One region of the Arthrobacter sp. TJ-170 genome, then DNA from elsewhere that is predicted to be linked to it. Evidence: riboswitches for the same ligand, from Rfam matches in the RefSeq annotation. Region 1 holds a riboswitch; each other region holds the start of a gene.
What was found. A riboswitch is a leader RNA that binds a small molecule or an ion and turns the genes downstream of it on or off. The one in region 1 is predicted to bind cyclic di-AMP.
Positions count from the first base shown of each region.

Region 2: it holds a riboswitch for cyclic di-AMP, as region 1 does, so the genes downstream of both, AC4D1W_RS09955 (M23 family metallopeptidase) here and AC4D1W_RS04125 (C40 family peptidase) in region 1, are expected to answer to the same signal.
Region 3: it holds a riboswitch for cyclic di-AMP, as region 1 does, so the genes downstream of both, AC4D1W_RS00270 (M23 family metallopeptidase) here and AC4D1W_RS04125 (C40 family peptidase) in region 1, are expected to answer to the same signal.

Region 1 covers NZ_JBZCNL010000002.1:36,752-42,340, forward strand. Annotated here, with positions in the region: gene AC4D1W_RS04115 (ABC transporter permease) at 1-830, opposite strand, end outside; gene AC4D1W_RS04120 (ABC transporter ATP-binding protein) at 830-1,750, opposite strand; gene AC4D1W_RS04125 (C40 family peptidase) at 1,933-2,898, opposite strand; cyclic di-AMP (ydaO/yuaA leader) riboswitch at 2,902-3,059, opposite strand; gene AC4D1W_RS04130 (YtxH domain-containing protein) at 3,199-3,480, opposite strand; gene mutM (bifunctional DNA-formamidopyrimidine glycosylase/DNA-(apurinic or apyrimidinic site) lyase) at 3,558-4,562, opposite strand; gene rnc (ribonuclease III) at 4,578-5,300, opposite strand; gene rpmF (50S ribosomal protein L32) at 5,358-5,561, opposite strand; gene AC4D1W_RS04150 (YceD family protein) at 5,564-5,589, opposite strand, start outside.
Region 2 covers NZ_JBZCNL010000004.1:257,829-263,417, forward strand. Annotated here, with positions in the region: gene AC4D1W_RS09930 (glucose-1-phosphate adenylyltransferase family protein) at 1-653, opposite strand, end outside; gene AC4D1W_RS09935 (MarR family winged helix-turn-helix transcriptional regulator) at 650-1,147, opposite strand; gene AC4D1W_RS09940 (SGNH/GDSL hydrolase family protein) at 1,176-1,985, opposite strand; gene AC4D1W_RS09945 (hypothetical protein) at 1,991-2,230, opposite strand; gene AC4D1W_RS09950 (diacylglycerol/lipid kinase family protein) at 2,344-3,342, shown strand; gene AC4D1W_RS09955 (M23 family metallopeptidase) at 3,391-4,200, opposite strand; cyclic di-AMP (ydaO/yuaA leader) riboswitch at 4,222-4,400, opposite strand; gene AC4D1W_RS09960 (siderophore-interacting protein) at 4,528-5,589, opposite strand, start outside.
Region 3 covers NZ_JBZCNL010000001.1:47,657-53,245, reverse strand. Annotated here, with positions in the region: gene mobA (molybdenum cofactor guanylyltransferase) at 1-48, opposite strand, end outside; gene AC4D1W_RS00285 (HNH endonuclease) at 45-545, opposite strand; gene AC4D1W_RS00280 (NlpC/P60 family protein) at 749-1,573, opposite strand; gene AC4D1W_RS00275 (NlpC/P60 family protein) at 1,601-2,407, opposite strand; cyclic di-AMP (ydaO/yuaA leader) riboswitch at 2,413-2,564, opposite strand; gene AC4D1W_RS00270 (M23 family metallopeptidase) at 2,717-3,775, opposite strand; cyclic di-AMP (ydaO/yuaA leader) riboswitch at 3,780-3,967, opposite strand; gene AC4D1W_RS00265 (iron-dependent transcriptional repressor DtxR) at 4,089-4,793, opposite strand; gene serC (phosphoserine transaminase) at 5,033-5,589, shown strand, end outside.

The DNA of each region.
Region 1 (5,589 bases):
GTCCGTTCACCGAGCAGGCTGGCCCCCAGATCCCGGCGACTCCGGATCAGGAACGCAATCAGCCACAAACCTCCGGCCGCGATGGCCAGTATGAACAACGGCCGGGCGTCGGCTTCCGTGAAGGGCCGAACCCGCTGTCCCCATCCGATGGGTGAGAACCAGGATGGCCATGCCGGATCGACTCTCAGGAGCCCAGCGTCAGGCTCCCCCAAGGCGTCGCCGATCCCCCTGATCAGGTAGGCGAGGCCGACGAGGGCCGCTGAAACACCGTTGGTGCCGCGGGCCGTGGGCATGAGCTGAGCGATGACCGACGCAGCGCTTGCAAAGAAGAGCCCGACGACGCCTATTGCGGCACCCGCCCGCATGGAACCGGCAAGGGGCAGCCCTGCAGCGGCAAACCCGAGCCCCGTGGAAACGGTCAAGACGAGAAAGGCCAGCAGGCTCAGCAGGAGGGTCGCTGCCAGTGCGGCTGCGCGGGGAATGGGAGTGGACTCAAGGATCTCACTACGACCGGATTCCTCTTCCGCCCGAGTGTGTCTGCTTACGAGTAAAACTCCCAGGAGTCCTGCCAGGACAGCCGTGAAGGCGTAACCCTGGAAGAACACTACGGAGCCGAGGCCGGTGCCGTCCGGCAGCCCACGCAGGAACAGGAATGCCGGGCTGGCGGAGGCAATTGACACGATCGCCGCACGCTCATCGGTACCGGTGAACTGGGTGGACACTGCTACGGCCGCAAGTAGCCCGAGCGCACTGATCCCCCCGATCCAACTTGGGAGGAACCAACGATCGCGGACCAGGTGCATCCGCAGCATCAGCAGGACCCCGAACATTAGGGTGATCGATCCGTGGAAGACGCGTCGCCAGCCTCGGTATAGTGCCGAAGGAACAGTTCCTCGAGGGACGGCGGGTTTGCTGTGATCCCAGTCAGTCCGGCCCGTGAAAGGTGGGCCAGCACGGCCGGCAGGTGTGCCTGGTCAGCGTCGAACTGGGTGCCGCCGGGCACCGTATACAGGTCATAAACACCGGGGAGGCCTTCCAGAACATCTGCTGTCTGCGCCCCTGCCACGAGAAAGCGAGTGCGGCGGAGGTGCCGAAGTTCGGACAGGGCGCCGGATTCAACCACTGTCCCGGCACGAATGATGGTGATGCGCTCGCAAAGCTGCTCCACCTCGCTCAGAATATGGCTGGAAAGCAGGACAGTTGCACCCTCCGCGCTTACGCGCTGCACCTGTCGTCGGAACACAGCATCCATGACGGGATCAAGACCCGCGCTCGGCTCGTCCAGCAGGTAGAGGCGCGCGGGCCGCGCGAACGCCGCGATCAGCGCAGCTTTCTGGCGGTTGCCCTTTGAATAGGTCCGTGCCCGGCGTCGGGGATCAAAGTCGAACTCCTCAATAAGCTCGCGGCGCAGTCTCTCGTCCGCGCCGCCGCGGAGGCCGGTGATCAGATCAATCACCTCACCTCCACTCAGGTCCGGCCAAAGATTCACATCACCCGGCACATAGGCAATGTCCCGGCGCGCGTGAATGGGTTCAGTCCACGGGTCCAGACCCAGGACCCGGACGGAGCCGCTGGTAGGACGCATGAGTCCAAGCAACAGCCGGAGGGTGGTGGACTTCCCGGCACCGTTGGGGCCGAGGAACCCGTGAACTTCACCGGCCCGGACGCGCAGGTCAAGCCCCGTCAGCGCCATGACCGAGCCGAATCTCTTGACCAGGCGCGAAGCCCGGATGACGTGTTCCGGTTCCATGGCAGGGCATTACCTCCCGCGCGTCGCACTCTGAGGAGCACAGCCTATACCGAGGTGCAGCGGCACCCGCAGAGTGACAACCCGTCCTTCTGCGTAATCCTCCGAGTGATGTAACCGGCGCTTAAACACCGCTGGGGAGGACCTTTTCAGGTCCTCCCCAGGGAGAAAGGCTAGTCCGAAGACTAGACGCGCACGAAGAACGCGCCGGCGAGGTCGCTCAGCGGGTGCTGCATGGTGAGGTTTGCACCATTCATGCCGCTGCTGATGACCTGGCCACCGCCAGCGTAAACAGCCACGTGGCCACCGGTGATGACGAGGTCACCCGGTGCCGGGGTGCTTACCTGCGCGCCGTAGCCTGCGAACTGCATGGGGCCGAGGTCACCGACAGGCTTCCCGGCTGCAGCCATTGCGATCTCAACGAGGCGGGTGCAGTCCTGAACAGCGCCACCGGCGAGCTGCGCCCGGGCAGAAGCGAGGATCGATGCGCCTGCGCCGCTTGAAGAACCATCAGCCACGGTGATCTTGGAGGACGCGGTGGTGATGTTCATGGTGCTGGTCTCTGCCGGTGCCGGAGCAGCCTGAACCTGCGGTGCAGGTGCGGGAGCCGGTGCCGGAGCGGGTGCAGCAGGAGCCGGAGCGGGTGCAGCCGCGGCAGGAGCCGGAGCGGCTGCAGCAGGAGCGGGTGCAGCCGCGGCAGGAGCCGGAGCGGCTGCGGCGCTGCCGGACAAGCTGATGACCTGGCCCGGGTAGATGATTGACTCCCAGCCGAGGCCGTTCGCAGCGAAGATGGCGTCGAGGCTGACACCGTAGTTGCCGGCGATGGCGCCGAGGGTGTCTCCGGCCTGAACGGTGTGGGTCGGAGCGTTCACAGCAGGTGCCGGAGCAGCCGGAGCCTGAGCAACGGGGGCCGGGGCGACGGGCGCCACTGCTGCCTGCACGCTTACCTCAGCGGCCGGGACGGTGGCAGAAGTGGTGGTGGTTCCCGCGCTGGCCGGAAGGGCGGCTCCGAACATGATGCCGGAGGCTGCTACAACTACAGCTGCAGGGCGGCCAACGGTGCCAGCGTGCGAGCTGACTGCCTTGGACACGATCTGCATGGTGCTGGGCGGAGTTGCACGGTGGCGCGCGATATGACGGTTTTTGGACACGGAATAGCCTCTCCCAACGCCTGCGGAGTTAGCTGTCGGATTCGGATGGGAGCCACCCGGACGACCGGCACAGAGCCGGTACGTCTTCACCCCTAGGACTTCACAGAAGTCCGCTAATCTGGTTCCCCCGCTCCTGCCGCAGTGTGTAGCGAACGGACCTTCCAGCGGCGGCAGGATTAGGCAATCCACCAGAAGGAAGCCGGGCTTTTGAACCCGGCGTGTCCATAACGTTACATACCTTTCATTGAATTGTCACGTTTCGATCACGGAGAGGCTGATCACACGTGCCGCAGCATCCGGTCAGATCTTGTATTCGGCGTTCGGGTCTTTTGAAGCTTCGTTATCGCCGCCACGGTGCATCGCCGACTGGGCCTTCTTCAGTGCCTGCTCAGCCTGCGCCTGAACCTCGGGAGCTTTGGCTTTCACGGTCTCCGACGCCTGGGAAACCTTGCCCTGCACCTTCGGACTGTTCCACAGCTCGTTGGCCTTGACCTTGATCTGCTCATAGCTGGCACGACCGGCCCGGGCGCCCAGAACGTAGCCTGCCGCCATGCCTGCTGCAAAAACCAACTTGTTCTTCATCGCGTTACTCCTGACGTGTCGGATACTGAGATATCGAATCTAATCAGCATACTTACTTTTGTCACGTCAGGGGATACTTACCACCGTCCGTTGCGGGGCCTCGGCTGGCATCGTGGGCAGGTATATGAGGAACGGTTCATGAAGGTGTCGCGCCGGATGCGCGAGTCCAGACCGTCTGCCGAGCATCGCCGGCAAGGGTCGCGTTCCCTGCCATAGGCGTTCAGTGAGCGTTCAAAGTAACCGGAGGCGCCGTTGACGTTCACGTAGAGGGAATCGAAGCTCGTGCCTCCTGCGTCGAGCGCGCGAGCCATCACGTCGCGGCAGGACGTGAGCAGCCGGGCAGCTTCCGCCCGGCGGAGAGTGTCCGTGGGACGCGCATAGTGCAGTCTGGCAGCCCACAGCGACTCGTCCGCGTAGATGTTGCCGACTCCCGAAACCAGAGTCTGGTCGAGCAGTGCACGCTTCAAACCGGTGCGCCGGGCGCGCAGCTTCCGGTAGAACTCCTCGAAGGAAAATGCCGGGTCCAGCGGGTCCCGCGCGATGTGCGCCGCTTCGAGCGGCACCAGTGGCGCTGGACACTCCCCCAGTCCACCCGGAAGCCCGTCCGAGGTGGGCACCATGCTAGTAACGAAGAGGCCACCGAAGATTCGCTGATCAACGAAGCGGAGCTCTTCCGGCAGCGGTTCGCCTCCGGAAACTGTGGACAGCCGCAGCCGTACCTTCAGGTGCTTTTCGTCGGGCTGGGTGTGGTCTTCGACCAGAAGCTGTCCGCTCATGCCTAGATGCGCCATCAGCGCTATCTGTTCCGTGCCGGCCGTGAGGCCGGCCGGAGGCGGCGGGTACGACGACATAGGGTCACCGATGTCGCCGTCATCCGTAGCGAGCGGCAACCAGAGAAATTTCCCACGGCGTACCGCATCTGTGACGCGGGCGCCGACAAGGTTGCCTCTGAAGTCCTCAGTGCCGAGGGCATGACGGCGGATTGAGCGGGGGTCAAGAACGTCTACCGCCTCGATGCGGCGCCCGCTGACCCAGCGTGCGAGCCCCCGGCGTACAACCTCCACCTCGGGAAGTTCAGGCATCACAAGCTCCCGGGATCACGTGGACTGACGTGCCTCCGCGTCAGCGTGCGCATCGACGTTCCCTAGCTGCAGCAGCTTCCAGGAGGCCGCCGCCGCCTCTTGCTCGGCTTCCTTTTTGGAGCGGCCGGAGCCGGAACCATAACTGGTACCGCCGATGACAAGCACCGCTTCAAACCTGCGGTCGTGATCGGGACCGAATCCGGTGACCTTGTAGTCGATGACGCCCATCCGCTGCGCGGCGGCGATTTCCTGAATACTGGTTTTCCAGTCCGTTCCGGCACCGAGCGCTGCAGCGTCTTCCAACACAGGGCCGATGATGCGCATGACCAGGCGCCTCGCCGTCTCCATGCCACTACTGAGGTAGGTGGCGCCGATGATGGCTTCCATCGTGTCGGCAAGGATGGACGACTTGTTCCAGCCGTTGGTGAGCTTTTCGCCCTGCCCCAGCAGGATGTGTTGCCCGAGGCCGAGACCACGGGCAATCTCGGCGAGGGCGCGGGTACTGACGACGGCGGAGCGCCTCTTGGCGAGCTCGCCCTCGGACAGATCCGGATTGTCCCGATACAGGGCATCCGTGACCGAGAGTCCAAGGACTGCGTCGCCCAGGAACTCGAGCCGTTCGTTGGTGGGGATGCCGCCCTGCTCATACGCGTAGGAGCGATGCGTCAGGGCAAGACGAAGCGTCTCGGCGTCAATACTGACACCGAGACGCTTCAAAAGATCTTCAGAACTTTCCACGCGGGCGACGCTTTCGCGATCGTTGCCGGCAGCACCGTGAAGCGGTGCCGTCAGCATTTAGACGTCGGCTACCTTGCGGCCCTTGTACTCAAGGAACAGCTCGGTACCGGCGGAGTCGGTGACAACCTTGGCCTGGTGGGCAAGGCTGTAGGTGACGCGACCGTTCTCCACCGTCTTCACCAGCTTGGGAGCAACAGCCTTCCACTGGGACCGGCGTGCACGCGTATTCGAGCGGGACATTTTCCGCTTGGGAACAGCCACGACTAACTCTCTTCTCTCTTGTCTGACT
Region 2 (5,589 bases), on a different contig from region 1:
CCGTAATCCTCCAGCTCACCCTCCTTTTCATGCAGTTCCTCGAGCGTGTCCAGCAGGACGTCGGTGGAGTAGAGAAAGATCTCTGCCGCCACCACATCGGTGCGGGGTTTCTCCGGTTTGTATTCGAAGGCGGTCACCAGGCCGTCTTCCACCTCTACGACACCGTGTTGGGAGGCATCGCCGTCGAACTGTTTGGTCACCATGGTGAGTACCGCACCGGTGTCCTGGTGGGTCTTGATGACGTCGCGGTAGTCGAGCTGATAGAGGTGGTCAGCGCTGAGGACCAGAACCAGGTCCGGATCGAACTGACGGATGAATTCCGCCTGCCGGTACAGGCCGTCCGCGTTGCCTGCCGCGAAGCCTTCGCCGTGCTCGCCCTGGAAAGGCGACAGCATACGCAGTCCGCCGTTGGTGCGGTCCAGATCCCAGGGACGGCCGTTGGCCAGATGGTCATTAATCGATTTGGGCTGGTACTGCTCCACCACCCAGACATCCGAGATGTGGCTGTGGTGAAGGTTCGAGAGCGGGACGTCGATAAGGCGGTATGTTCCGCCCACCGGCACAACAGGCTTGGCTTTCCTGTCTGTAAGCGCGCCCAACCGTCCGCCGGTGCCTCCAGCGAGAATCAGCGCCAGAACGGACGGCTTGTTCACACCGAACCCGCCGGCTGGGACTGCTTCAGAATCCAGTGGCCGTCATCGAGCCTGGCCAGGATCTTTTTGCCCACCCGCTCAAGGTCAGCAATGTCTCGCTCATCGAGCCCGTGGAAAACCAGCTGCCGGACATGCTCCACATGCTCGACGGCGAGTGACTGCAGGTTGCCAAGGCCTTCCTGGGTGATGGAAGCGGTGGTAACCCGGAGGTCCCTGGTGCTCTGGCTCCGCTGCACCCAGCCGCGGGTCTCCAGCTTTGTGACCACATGACTCAACCGCGAAAGCGAAGCGTTGGACCGGCCGGCGAGCTCACTCATGGGAAGCGTCCGGTCCTCTGCCTCCGAAAGCATGGCGAGGACGTGATAGTCGAACAGGGTGATCTTGGCACGCTTATTCAAATTGGCGTCCAGCGTCCCCGGCAGCATAGTAGCCACGGCATAGAGTGCAAGCCACGCTTGTCTTTCGGCCGGATTCAACCACCGCGCGCCAGTCATGACGATCATTCTCGCAGACGACCGGCTGTCACGGGGACGTTGTTTGCTGTGTCCGAACCGGGTGGGTCAGTTCCGGGTACTTCGCGGTGAACGCGTCCCCGGATGACTGCCTGCGTAGCCGCCTGCCCACCCACGGTCCGAGGTAGTCACGAGCCCACAGGGCATCTTTCCGGAGTTGGACAAGCCGCGAGGCAGCCGGGCGCGCCTCGAGTTCGGGCAGTTCGATACTGTGCGCGGACTTCAGGACTTCCAGAACCCGAACCGCCATGAGCGTATGCCCGGCAGCGGACATATGCATCCGGTCCACGTCCCAGTACCCCCAGTTCTGGAACTCCCGCATCCGCCAGTAGTCAGCCACCTCGGCATCGTGCCGGTCCGCGATTTCCCGGACAAGTTCGTTGTAGATGGCTGTGCGCCCGCGGGTTTTGCCGAAAACGGCCGACTTCGACGAGTCGAACCCGGTGAAGAGGACCACAGCGGCACCGCTGTTCCGCAGGCGGGCGATGCCGGCGTCGTACTCTTCGAGAAGCGCGTCCAGGTCGATGGAGGGCCGCAGAATGTCATTGGCGCCTGCATAGATGGTTGCCAGGGTCGGTTTCAGGGCGAGCGCCGCATCGACCTGTTCAGAGAGGATCTGCCGCATCTTCCGGCCGCGGATGGCCAGGTTCGCGTAGCCCCAGGACGGGTCGGCGAGGACCAACTGCTCGGCGACGCGGTCAGCCCAGCCGCGCACGCCGTTGGGACTTTGCGGGTCCCAGTCCCCCACGCCCTCGGTGAAGGAATCGCCAAGAGCGACATAACGATGGGCGAATTCGGTGCCCGGAGACTCAGTGCCCAATAGTGTCAGTCCTCCTCGCCGGAACGGGGACTGGAGTCACCCTCGGCGTGCTGGTTCTCGGCGTCGTACTCGTGCTGGGTCTGGTGCTCGGTCTCGGTGTACGAGCCGTTGAACCCGGTGGTGTCACCGGTGGGACGGGCCGTGGACGGGTTGGGGAACGTGGGAGATCCGCTCAGCGGGTTGCCCTCCTCGGCACCCTCTTCCGGCCCGCTGCCCCGGCCTGCGCTGGATTGGTCCTGTGTCATGGCTCCTCCTTCTGGTTTTGACCACCCAGCATAGTCCCGTAAAAACTCTTCGCGCACCGGGTGAGGGGCAGACGCTAAGCTCGATTACAACCAATCTCGTCAGGAGAATACCCATGGCTTCTTTGCCGGACACCGAGTCTGAAACGCGGTCGGAAACGCAGTCGGAATCGCGGACAAAGCGCGCCGCCCTGATCCTCAACCCGGTCAAGCCCACCGAGGAGGATATCCGCGCAATCGTCACGGAACTGAGCCTCGAGAAGGGGTGGCAGGAACCCCTCTTCCTTGAGACCACCGAGGATGATCCGGGGCACGGCCAGGCACAAGAGGCGCTCAGGGAAGGGGTCGACGTCGTCATCGCGGCCGGCGGCGACGGCACCGTACGGTGCGTGGCGGAGGAACTGGCCGGCACGACGACGGCACTCGGCCTGCTGCCGCTGGGCACCGGCAACCTGCTCGCGCGCAACCTCGACATTGACGTCGACGATCCCCGCGGAGCCGTCGAAGCGGCACTCGGTGGCACCGAACGGCTGATCGATGTGGTGCATGTGAATGTGGACCGGGCACAGGACGCGCATGTCTTCCTCGTGATGGCCGGGCTTGGCTTCGACGCTTCGGTGATGGCTGATACCCGCGACGACCTCAAGGACAAGTTGGGCTGGCTCGCATACGTCGACGCCGGCATCCGGAACCTCCCGGGCAAGCCCTCCAAGGTTCATATCTCGATCGACGGCGGCAAGCGGGTCACCCGCCGCCTGCGCAGCGTCATGGGAGGCAACTGCGGAAAGATCATGGGCGGCCTGGAGATCTTTCCGGGCGCCAGGCTCAACGACGGGCTGCTGGACATCATGACCATCGCGCCGCGGGGCAAGTTCGGGTGGTTCGCTGTCGTCGGCAAGCTCCTGGCGCGGGGCAAGGGCAAGGACCCATCGGTGGAGTACTACCAGTGCAAGGCCGCAGAGGTGGAGTCTGACACGCCGCTGGAAATCGAGCTCGACGGCGACCCGCTCGGCCAGGGCACGCACATGTCCTTCCGGGTGGAACCGGACTCGCTGAAGGTGCGGATGCCGTACGGCAAGAAGGACCCGGCGATCCTGACCGACCCGGTGCCGTAGGTCCAGCGGGTCAGGGACCCGGCGCGAGCGTCGGGAGCCCGGTAGTCGCTAGAGGTGGCCGCCCGGGTCGACTGTCTTCCCATCGACGACCACTTCGAAATGCAGATGGCAGCCGGTGGAGTTGCCGGTGCTTCCCACTGCGCCGATAGCCTCTGCGCGGTCGATTTTCTCACCAACGGTGGTGCCCAGTGAGGCGAGGTGGTTGTAGGTGGTCTGCAGTCCCCCGCCGTGGTCGATCACAATGCGCTGACCCCCGCCATAGGGGTGCCACCCGGATTCGGTTACGGTGCCTGAGCCCGCGGCAAGTACCGGCGTGCCGCAGGCCCCGGCGAAATCCGTGCCCGTGTGCATTTCCTCGCCATACCCGCTCATCGGATTGATCCGCTTGCCGTATGCGGAAGCCACCGAAAGCTTGCTCAGCGGCGCACCGAGCGATGGTTCCTCAGCAGGTTTTTCTGCCGGCTCCTTGCTGGGCGCCTCCGCCGGCTTACGGCTGGGTTCGGCTTGGGCGACCGTGATTTCGCCCTCGGACAGCGTCGAAACCTTGCTCTCCCCAGCGGGCATGTCGTTGGGCGACGACGGTGCAACCGACTCGCGGCTGAAATCCACTGCGGCGCCCTCGGGGGCGGTGACGCTCTGCGTCTCGCTCGCCCTCACCAGCCCTGCCTCTGTCAGCAATGGCGGCCCTGCCTGGGTCAGCGCAAGCCCTGACGCAGCTGTGAGGGCTCCGCCGACGCAGAGCAGCGCGCGGACACGGCGCCGTGCACGATCGTGGCGGCGCTCAGCGCGTCGGGTCCGACTTCCGGCATGTGTTGGCGATGAACGGTGACCGGCCGAAACAGGCACAGGAGTGCCCACGGAATCATGCTGGGACAAGGGATTGCCTCTCTTGACGCCGGCGAAGTTAGCTGTCGGGTTCGAGCAAGAGTTACTCGGCCTTACCTTGATGGCCGCGCTTGGGCGGGATCAAGGAGTTTGCAGGCTTCACCCCAAAGGCAGACTGACTGCCCGGATTGGGTTCTCCGCCCCTGTCTTCGAGGATGAGGAACCGGACAGGTGACAGGGCTAGGCGTACAGTCCGGCGGCCACGATGATACGCATGACCTGATTCAACGGTACGGCACTCTGCCGAAAGTTACAAATTCGTTATGTGGCAATCACGGGAATTGCGTCCCCCCTGTGCTATCAGAGTTCGGATTTACCCCTACGCCAGTAACCCATGAAGGCGACCTGCTTGCGGTCGATGCCGACGTCTCGCACGAGGTAACGGCGCAACCCTCGGACCACAGCGGCTTCACCGGCAATCCAGGCATAAAACGGCAGCGCGCCCGAAGGCTTGTCCGGGTTCAGCGAGCCGTCAAGGGCCGCGGCATCCAGTAGCTGGGGCGTCTCCCAGAGGATGGTCTTGTCAATGTCGATGTCCTCCGGCTCGGGTCCGGCTGCCCGTTCAGGACCGCCGGCACGGGCTGCCGCGGCAAGTGCCTGCCCTGAGGGTGTGTCGGAGCCCAGGCTCACGCGGAAGGGCGCCGCCAGGGATACCCAGCCCGGGACCCTGACCGCCTGACGAACGGCCGCATCGAGCAGTTCACCGTGCGGACGGCCGCCGCGCACCAGCCAGCTGATACCTACGCCGGAACGGGTCCGGATGTCCTGGCAGTCAGATCCGTCCGGGACTTCCAGGAACGCGTGGCCGCTGATGTCCTCCGGCAGTGACTCAAGGATGGCGCTGATGGCCGGAACGGCCGTCTCATCCCCCGCGAGCAGAACGTTCTGGGCCAGGCCGGGGCGCCACTCGATGCCGCCGTACGCGCCGGCGGTTGAGCAGGTTGCGGCATGGATGTTTGGCCCGATCAGCCATACCCGGTCGCCCGGCTCAGCCGATGCGGCCCACTGCGAGGCCGGGCCGCCCTTCCCGTCCGCGTCGAAGTGCATCACGAAGTCGACGTCCAGCTCAGGAACCTCCTGATTGCAGCGTGATTCGCGGACCGTGTACGTGCGCATGTCCCCGCGTTCCGCGGGCTGGAGGGAAAGCCACTGCTGGTACCACCCGCTGCCCGCGCCGTCCATGAGCGCGCCGAGGTCCGCGCCTTCACCGCCGGTCGGCGGGATCATCACCTTGATGCGCAGATCCAGGGTGGAACCCTGGACGCCGAAGCCGGAAAGGCAGGCACCACCGAACGTGATGCGACGGAAATTCGCGCTGACGTGCTCCACACGGCTGACCACGACGTTGAACGCGCGGATCGC
Region 3 (5,589 bases), on a different contig from region 1:
AAACATCAGCTCCTCGGCGGCGCTCGGGTCCGCGGTCGGGCTGCTCACGCCGCGTTGTCGGCGGGCAGGAACTCGCTCCACTGTGGCGAGGGCTTCTCAAGTTCCCGGATCTGCCAGGAAGTCCCGCGGGGAGGCCTGGGCACAACACGGAGCGACCAGCCGAGGGAGCCGAGAGTCTTGTCCCCCTTCGCGTTGTTGCATTTCAGGCAGCAGGCGACGAGGTTCTCCCAGCTGTCCTCTCCCCCGCGCGAGCGCGGGACCACATGGTCGATTGTGGATGCGGCCTTGCCGCAGTAGGCGCACAGATGATTATCACGCCGGAGGACGCCGCGTCGCGTTGCTACCGTGCTGTTGCGGTAGGGGATCTTCACATACCGGTTAAGCAGAATGACAGATGGTCTGGACAGGACTTCGTTAGGACCAACCACCGGGTCCTCCCCTTCCGCGACGACGCTGGCTTTCCCTGTGAGAACAAGGACCAGCGCCCGGCGGAAGGTGACCACCGCCAGTGGTTCATATCCAGCATTAAGAACGAGAGTGCGCATGCACATTCCTCTTTGCCGACCATTGTCCAGGAGATTCCGTGAAATCCCTGAAGCTAAAGCGAAGGTACTTCGGATTAACAGTGCAAGAGTAAGCCGTTCCGCTTATGGTTCGTCAATCGCCACACCCGCTTTTTCCCGGCGGACGGGCACGAAAATGCCCCTCGCCGGAGACGGTGAGGGGCATTTACGGATCTGTCGGAGAATTAGCCGCCGACACGGATGAACACAGGGCCCGATCCGAGTTCGGAAGGCGCGATGACGGTCTGGTTGCCGTTGAATCCGCCATGGACGGCCTGGCCGCCGCCGATGTAAACAGCGATGTGGGCAAGTCCCATCCCGCCGTCGGCATAGTAAATGAGGTCACCGGGAATGGCTTCTGCGGCGCTGACCGTGCGGCCGAGGGAGAGGTAACCGGCCGGCCACCCGTGGAAGTTGATGCCGGCAGCGGCGAGGGCGTTGCTGGCGAGGCGGGTGCAGTCCTGGGTCACTCCGAGCTGCGCCTTCGCCGCAGCAGCGATGGTAGCGGCTACGCCCGAGGACGCCTGGGGTGCCGCTGCGGGGGCAGGCGTCTTGGCGACGGCTGGCTGCGCGGCGACAGTGGCCGTTGTTTCCACTGCTACTGCGGGCTCGATTACCGCAGGTTCTGCCTCGACAAGCGGTGCCACAGCGGGAGCGATCTCAATCGTTTCCGCCTGCGGCTGAATTACAGGGGCAACCACCTCAGGAGCGGCGACAGCCTTGACGGCCGCCTTGTTGAAGGAGATCTCAGCGTCCGCAGGTGCCTGGACCGGCGCCGTGGCGGGCTGAACCTCGAGCGTGGTGGTGACGGTGTTGCGCTCCGAAGGCAGTTCCACCGCGTTTGCGGCGACGCCGGTGGTAAGAACCAGTCCGGATGCTGCGGCGATGACGGCTGCCTGGCGGCCTACGCCCCCGGCGTTGTCGCTGACGGCGCGCGCAATGGTGGAGAGAGGGGCTGATCGCTGCACTTCGGCGCGGTGGCGCGCGATGGCACGGGTATTCGGGGTCATATGTGTGAGCTCCAGGTTTTCTGGTTCTTAGCTGACGCGGACGAAGCTGTAGCCAGAGAGATCGGACAGGCTGTGAAGACCGGTGTTCATACCGTTCAGGCCACCGCTGATGACCTGGCCGTTGCCGACGTAGATCGCGACGTGACCACCGGAGACCACGAGGTCACCGGGAGCGGGAGTGGGAACGACGGATCCAAAGGCGAAGAAGTCGCTGGGAGCGATGTCGCCTACGGACTTGCCGATTGAGCGGAGGGCCTTCTCAACCATCGCGGTGCAATCCTGTGCGACACCGATCTGGGAGTAGGCCGAGCCGACCAGCGCTGCACCGACGCCACTGGCGCTGGGTGCCTTGACAGGAGCGGGAGTCTCAACGGCGGCGGTCTCTACCTTTGCCTGGGCCGGAGCTGCTGCCGCAACCTGGACGGCCGGCGTTGCGACCTCGACAACGGTCTCGACGACCGGGGCCGGGGCGGCCTCAACAACCTCAGTCTGCACTGCGACAGGAGCGTCCTCGACGGCTTCGACAACCGGAGCAGCTACGGCCTCGACGGCCGCACGCTCGAAGGTGACAGCCGCATCAGCAGAAGCGCTGACTGCGGTGGGCTGAACGGCGACTGCGCTGAGCGTCTTGACAGCCTGGGCCGAACGCTGGGCGTCGGATGCGCCGTGGGCCGGAAGTCCGGCTGTAAGGACCAAGCCTGAAGCTGCCACAATGACCGCTGCCTGGCGTCCTACGGAACCTGCGTTCGAAGATACAGCTTTCGAGATGGCTGCGAGCGAGTTGGTATGAACCGGCACCGCACGGTGGCGGCCCAGCGCAGAGCTGTTTGACACGTTAAATTGCCTCTCCCTACGCCTGCGAGGTGAGCTGTCGGATTCGGATGGGAGTCACCCGGCCGCGGATCGTCTCAAATCCTGCGACTTAACCCCAAGGACTTCTGAAAAGAAGCCCGCAATTGGTTCCCCCGCCCCTGCCATGCGATTTACGAACGGACCTCGTGCAGTGGCAGAGCTAGGCGATCTGCGCGAGAGTGCCGAACCCCCTGCGATCCGGCACGAGTTGAACGCTACCCCAGAAATTGAGGTATGTCACATTCCGATCACGGAACGGTGTGTTCCCGGTTACGACGATATTGAAACCGTTCAAAGCCAACCGAGCGGGTCGACGTTCTTGCCGTCTACAAGGACCTCGAAATGCAGGTGGCATCCGGTAGAAGCACCGGTGGATCCCACCCGTGCGATAGCTTCGCCGCGGTCAACAACCTGACCGACTGTCACGTCCATCGCTGACAGGTGGTTGTAGGTGGTCTCCAGGCCGTTGGCGTGCTGCACGACGACGCGATTGCCGCCGCCGTACGCGTGCCACCCTGCGAAGGTCACTGTGCCGGCCGCTGCAGCCTTCACGGCCGTTCCGCAGGCTTCGCTCATATCCTGCCCCGTGTGGAGCTCACCGGTGCCGGTGATGGGGCTGATTCGGGTGCCGAAGGGCGAGCTCATTACTCCGCCGTCCAGTGGCGCGGAGAGGGAACCTTTGGATTCTGCGGTCACGATGTCACTGCCCGAAGCGGAGACCATTTCGGCGAGCTTTGCCTCGGGGTCGAACTTCCCGTGCAGCCCAGCCCGGTGGAACGAGACATCCGCACCCGCGGCGGCCTGAACCCGCTGTGGTTCGTCCTGCTCAGCCGGAGCGGAAACGGCCTGTGCGTCGGAAGGCGCAACCGCTGCGGTTGTGGGCAGCGCGACGGTGAGGACCATTCCGGATGCAGCGGCGGCAATGGCAACCTTCTGGCTAAGCCCTGCCAGGGAAATATCCCGGCGTACGGTGACGGCGCGGCGTCGTCGTTCGATCCGCTGCGCGTCCCGGGGACGGAGGCCATTAGTGGACTGGGCCCCAGGCGCGGATTGTGCCGGGGCTTCGGAGACGTTGCGGGCCTCGCGCCGGGACATCGGCGCAGCTGGGCACGCAGCAACCGCCGCCGTCGGGGTCTTGAACTCCTGGACAGCTGACGTGACCGGCACAGCGACGTGGGGCGCTGTGAGGTGGGGCACAGCGACGTGGCGGGCTGGGAGGTGGGGCACAGCGACGTGGCGGGCTGTGAGGTGGGCGGTTCGCTCGGCCCGGTGACGCCTGTGGGCGTCGCGGGGCCGTGCTTCAGCAACCGGGGTGCCTGCACGGCGGCGCCCCGAAGCAGTGTTCGACAAGGAGACCCTTTCTCATTTTCGCCTGCGAAGTTAGCTGTCGGGTTCGAGTATGAGAAAACTCGGTTCGGATACTTCCGTTATGGCAGCACCCGGCACTTCACCCCAAGGCCATGGCGAGCCATAACCGGTGGTGGGTCCTCCGCCCCTGTCATCTGTTCAACACTGCGTTCGCTGACAGGGTTAGGCATGCGAACCAGGTAACGCTGGAGTATCAGCGCCAGGTATTAACTATAAAACCGGTGAGATCGAGCGTAACCGTTTCGTAACCAAACTGTGGATAACCTTAGGCAATCCAGAGCTTTCCCGACTTTGGTCAAGACTGGGGATGAACCGCCACGAAAACGTGTGAGGCGACTTCCGGCGGCAGTTCCAGTGCGCCCTCCACACCGGGCACCCGAACGGACACGTAATCCCCCGCCGCCTGCAGGGTCATGGACGCTCCGGGTCGCAGGCCACCCTCATCCAACTGCGTGAGCAGTTCCGGATCGACCTGGATAGGTTCAGCCAGACGGATAAGAGTCACAGCTGACCCGGCGATATTCGTCGCCAGGGCTTCGCTGAGGGTACACACACCGAGGGTCACGGTTTCGGAGGGCGTTCCGCCGATCGCTTCAAGCCCGGGAATGGGATTGCCGTAGGGCGACTCCGTCGGCTTTCCAAGCAATTCGTAGAGGCGCCGTTCGACCCGCTCACTCATGACGTGTTCCCACCGGCACGCCTCGTCGTGGACATAGGCCCAGTCAAGACCGATGACATCGGAGAGCAGTCGTTCAGCCAGCCGGTGCTTGCGCATCACCTCGGTGGCCCGCCGACGTCCGAGTTCGGTCAGTTCAAGGTGACGATCGCCGGTCACCACAACCAGCCCGTCGCGTTCCATCCGGCCCACCGTCTGAGACACCGTGGGTCCTGAGTGGCGAAGGCGCTCTGCGATGCGCGCACGCAGGGCCACGATGTTTTCTTCCTCGAGCTCAAGGATGGTCCGCAGGTACATCTCGGTGGTGTCGATGAGGTCCGTCATGCGGGGTTCAGCTCCTTGGCACTGGTGCGGATTGAGCGTTGATGCAGCGGTTGCCTGCAGTCCCTGGAAGGTGGGCCGCCGTCGTCATCCCTACGCCCCACAAGGTTAACCCATTTAGTTGGCCCGTTTGACGGTTGTCGTTTGCCACCGAACCGAGCGGTCATAATGCACCCGCGACGGAATCGCTGGGGCAGAATGGTCTGCGACCCCACATCACAAGTAAACGTCCTGGAGCAACCATGAGCACTTCCGCCGATATCCGCATCCCCGCCGAGCTGCTGCCGCAGGATGGACGGTTCGGCGCGGGTCCCTCCAAGATCCGTCCGGAGCAGCTGGACGCTCTCAAGAGTGCAGGTAGCGCACTGCTCGGAACCTCTCACCGTCAGGCCCCCGTAAAGAATCTGGTCGGATCGGTGCGGTCCGGCCTGATGGATTTCTTCGGCGCTCCTGAGGGCTACGAGGTTGTCCTCGGTGTCGGCGGATCCACTGCATTCTGGGATGTCGCCTCGTTCGGCCTCGTCGAATCCCGCGCACAGCACCTCTCCTTCGGTGAGTTCGGGTCCAAATTCGCTGCGGCAACGTCCAAGGCACCCTTCCTCGGGGAGTCCACAGTGATCACCTCCGAGTCCGGTTCACGACCGGCTCCCACCGCCGAGTCCGGCGTCGACTTCTACGCCTGGCCACAGAATGAGACCTCCACCGGTGTGGCGGCGCCCGTTGAACGCGTGAGCGGAGCAGACGACGGCGCGCTCGTTGCCATCGACGCGACCTCCGCGGCAGGCGGGCTTGCGGTGGA